Regions from separate parts of the Streptomyces sp. NPDC031210 genome, predicted to be linked through region 2. Evidence: riboswitches for the same ligand, from Rfam matches in the RefSeq annotation. Region 2 holds a riboswitch; the other holds the start of a gene.
The links. Region 2 has a riboswitch for S-adenosylmethionine ahead of thrC (threonine synthase). Riboswitches for the same ligand answer to the same signal wherever they lie in the genome.
Positions count from the first base shown of each region.

Region 1: another riboswitch for S-adenosylmethionine. It lies ahead of ACZ45Z_RS32355 (aminotransferase class V-fold PLP-dependent enzyme); the one in region 2 lies ahead of thrC (threonine synthase).

Region 1 is NZ_JBVIHH010000028.1:50,312-52,506, forward strand. It holds gene ACZ45Z_RS32355 (aminotransferase class V-fold PLP-dependent enzyme) at 1-1,095, opposite strand, end outside; SAM riboswitch class IV at 1,268-1,385, opposite strand; gene trpD (anthranilate phosphoribosyltransferase) at 1,478-2,195, opposite strand, start outside.
Region 2 is NZ_JBVIHH010000008.1:127,197-129,391, reverse strand. It holds gene thrC (threonine synthase) at 1-1,233, opposite strand, end outside; SAM riboswitch class I at 1,251-1,402, opposite strand; gene ACZ45Z_RS16930 (glucosyl-3-phosphoglycerate synthase) at 1,575-2,195, shown strand, end outside.

The DNA.
Region 1 (2,195 bases), on a different contig from region 2:
CAGCGCCGCCGCGAAGTGCGAGCTGTTCCAGCCCTCGACCACGAAGGACAGGACGCCCACGCGCGGCGCGTCGTCGCCGAAGAGCGAGAGCACCTTCACCTCGGGGACCTCGGCCAGGCCCGCGCGGAGCCGGTCGATCAGCGCCTGCTCGCGGGCGACGAGCGTGTCGAAGCCGGCCTCGGTCAGCGCCTGGCAGGCGGCGGCGACGGCGTAGGCGCCGATGACGTTGGGCGAGCCGGCCTCGTGCCGGGCCGCGGTGGTGTGCCACTCGACGTCCACCCCGCCATCGGCCCGCCGCGCGACCTTGCGGCTCGCGCCGCCGCCCGCGAGGTACGGCTCGGCCTGGCTCAGCCAGTCGGCGCGGCCGGCCAGCACCCCCGCGCCGAACGGCGCGTACAGCTTGTGCCCGGAGAAGGCGACCCAGTCCACGTCCAGTGCGGCGAGGTCGACGGGGTGGTGCGGTGCGAGCTGCGCCGCGTCCAGCACGATCCGTGCGCCGTGCGCGTGCGCCGCGGCCGCCAGCTCCTTGACCGGCCACAGCTCACCGGTCACGTTCGACGCGCCGGTCACACACACCAGCGCCGGGCCGGGAAGCTCCCGCTCGGCCAGCGCCCGCTCCAGCGTGTCCACCGCCTGCCGGGGGGTGCGCGGCGCGTTGAGGTACGTCACCGCCGTGTCCGGTCGCCGCTCCCAGGGCAGCAGCGAGGCGTGGTGCTCGGTCTCGAAGACGAACACCCGGGTGCCGTGCGGGAGTACGGACGCCAGGAGGTTCAGCGAGTCGGTCGTGGAGCGGGTGAAGACGACCTGGTCGTCCGCGCGGCAGCCCAGGAAGGCGGCGATGGTGGCGCGGCTGTTCTCGAACAGGTCGGTGGAGAGCTGCGAGAGGTAGCCGGCGCCGCGGTGCACGCTTCCGTAGTACGGCGCGTAGGCGGCCACGTCGTCCCAGACCCGCTGGAGCGCGGGCGCGCTGGCGGCGTAGTCCAGCGCGGCGTAGTCCACCTCGCCACCGGTCACGAGCGGGACGAGGACATCACGGCCCAGAACCGGCAGCGGGGCACACAGCGAACGGTCGGCGGCGACGGCGGAAACAGGCATGGCGAACTCCCGTAAGAGAAAAGCGAATTCGCTGCGAAAGGGCGCGCGGACACTAGCCGGCACGGCGGCGCAGCGGAAAGGAAAAGGGTGCGGAAAAGGGGCCGTCGGGCCCTATCGCATTCGCTGAATCACGGAAAGGAGCTCCCTCGGAGGACCAGGATCCCTGGCGAGGGATCCGCGCTTGCCGCAGACCTCGCTGCCTGCGGCCTGGTCATCACCCGGGGCACCCCGCCACGGAAGGAGGGTTGCCGGACAGCGGGCCGGGGCCTGCATCGCTGTCACTCGTGACCTGTCCAGCATCATGCCATACACGGGAACGGACGCAAGGCCGGGTCCGTATGACGGAACCGACCTCGCGTCCTCACCCCCACGAGGGGGCCGTTCAGGCGTTGCTGGCGGCCACCCAGCGCTCCAGCGTCCGCTTGGCCGCCCCGGAGTCGATCGACCGGGCGGCGGTGGCGATCCCCGCCCGGATCTGCTCGGCCAGCGGCGCGTCCGACGGCGCGAGCGCCACCAGGGCCGCCGCGGAGTTCAGCAGCACCGCGTCGCGCACCGGTCCGGTCTCGCCGTCCAGCAGCCGGCGCGCCACGTCCGCGTTGTACGACGCGTCCGCGCCGCGCAGCGCCTCCACGGGCACCAGCGGGATGCCGGCGTCGCGCGGGTCGAACGCCTCCTCGCGCACCGCGCCGTCCCGCACGATCCACACCCGCGAGGTCGCGGTCGTCGTCAGCTCGTCCAGCCCGTCGTCACCGCGGAAGACCAGCGCCGACGAGCCGCGCTCGGCGAGCACGCCCGCCAGGATCGGCGCCATCCGCGCGTCCGCGACACCGGTCGCCTGCGCGCGGACCCGGGCGGGGTTGGTCAGCGGGCCCAGCACGTTGAAGGTGGTGCGGATGCCCAGCTCGCGGCGGGCGGGCGCGACATGCCGCAGCGCGGGGTGGAACTTCACCGCGAAGCAGAAGGTGATGCCCGCTTCCTGGGCGACGGCGGCGACCCGGGCCGGCGACAGGTCGAGGTTGACGCCGAGCTTCTCCAGCACGTCGGAGGCGCCGCTGGCCGAGGACGCCGCGCGGTTGCCGTGCTTGACGACCTTCGCGCCG
Region 2 (2,195 bases):
GGCTGTGGGCCCGGTGGTGGGTGCGACGGCGTCAAGCGTCTTGAGGCCGTCACCGGTGTTGAGGACGACGGTGGACAGGGACGGGTCGAGCAGACCGTTCTCGATGAGCTTCTTGGTCACACCGACGGTCACCCCGCCGGCGGTCTCCGCGAAGATCCCTTCCGTCCGCGCCAGCAGCTTGATCGCGTCCACGATCTGCTCGTCGTCGACATCCTCCACCGCGCCGCCCGTCCGACGCGCGATGTCGAGCACGTACGGCCCGTCGGCCGGGTTGCCGATGGCCAGCGACTTGGCGATGGTGTTCGGCTTCTGCGGCCGCACCACGTCGTGGCCGGCCTTGAAGGCCGCCGAGACCGGCGAGCAGCCCTCGGCCTGCGCGCCGAAGATCTTGTACGGCTTGTCCTCGACGAGCCCGAGCGCGATCAGCTCCTTCAGGCCCTTGTCGATCTTCGTGAGCTGCGAACCCGAGGCGATCGGGATGACGAGCTGGTCCGGCAGCCGCCAGCCGAGCTGCTCGCAGATCTCGTACGCCAGCGTCTTGGAGCCCTCGCCGTAGTAGGGGCGCAGGTTGACGTTGACGAAGCCCCAGCCCTCGCCCAGCGGGTCGCCGATGAGCTCCGAGCAGAAGCGGTTGACGTCGTCGTAGTTGCCCTCGATGCCGACCAGCTCGCCGCCGTACACCGCGGCCATGACGACCTTGCCCGCCTCCAGGTCGTGCGGGATGAACACGCAGGAGCGGAAACCGGCGCGGGCCGCCGCGGCGCCGACCGCGCCGGCGAGGTTGCCCGTGGAGGAGCAGGACAGCGTGGTGAAGCCGAAGGCGCGGGCGGCCTCGACGGCGATGGCCACGACGCGGTCCTTGAAGGAGTGCGTCGGGTTGCCGGAGTCGTCCTTGACGTACAGGCCGCCGGTGACGCCCAGCTCACGGGCGAGGTTGTCGGCCTTGACGAGCTTGGTGAAGCCCGGGTTCAGGTTCGGCTTCTCGGCCACGTCGGTGGGGACGGGCAGCAGCGGGGCGTAGCGCCAGATGTTGTCGGGACCGGCCTCGATCCGCTTCCGCAGGCTTTCCGGATCGCCGCTCGGCAGGTCGTAGGCGACTTCGAGCGGCCCGAAACATTCCTGGCAGGCGAAGATCGGGCCGAGGTCGAAGCGCTGTCCGCACTCGCGGCACGAGAGTGCGACGGCGGGACCGAGAGCGACGGAGGGAGTGGTTTCGGTGACTTGCACAGCCATGGAGGCGAGGCCCTTTCTCCTCATCTTCCTCGCGGCGCATCTCGCCACGAGACGGATTTGGCACCTTCCCTAGCCGGGAGCCTCGCGCGCACTGTGATCATGGCGGAGACCGGCTGGAGGGTTGCCGGGGCTTCAACGGGCCGTTTCCCTCTGCCCCTCTGGATGAGCGGTATGGCACTGGGCCGAAACCCAGGCGTTTGTGGTGCGGCACCCCCGACATGCGACGGTCATCCGCGTTGTTCAAGACTGTAACCGAAGGCCCGGACGGTTGAGATAGTCGTCCGAACCGCGAGATGGATCACACCGGCCGGCTCTTTTGGCGGCCACGAGGAGTCGTAGACGTGCTGGAAGAGGTGGAGCGCTGGCTTGGCAGCCGCTCCTGGTCCGCCGCCGAGCGCCCGCTCGGCCGGCTGCTGGACGCCAAACGGCAGACGGGCCTGACGGTCAGCGTAGTGCTGCCCGCGCTCGACGAGGAGGCGACGGTCGGCGCGATCGTCGCGGCGATCCGCGCGGACCTGATGACGGGCGCGGTCCCCCTGGTCGACGAGCTGGTGGTGCTGGACTCGGGCTCCGCCGACCGTACGGCCGAGGTCGCGGCGGCGGCCGGCGCGCGGGTCGTCCGCCGGGACAGCGTCCTGCCGCGCCTGCCCGCCCTGCCCGGCAAGGGCGAGGTGCTGTGGCGCTCCCTGCTCGCCACCTGCGGCGACATCGTCTGCTTCGTGGACGCCGACCTGCGCGAGTTCTCGTCCGACTTCGTCTCCGGGATCGTCGGGCCGCTGCTGACCGACCCGGAGATCCAGTTCGTCAAGGCGATGTACGACCGGCCGCTGGAGACCGGCTCCGGCGGCGGGCCCGGCCAGGGCGGCCGGGTCACCGAGCTGGTCGCCCGCCCGCTGCTGAACCTGCACTGGCCGCGGCTGGCCGGCTTCGTCCAGCCGCTGGGCGGGGAGTACGCGGCCCGG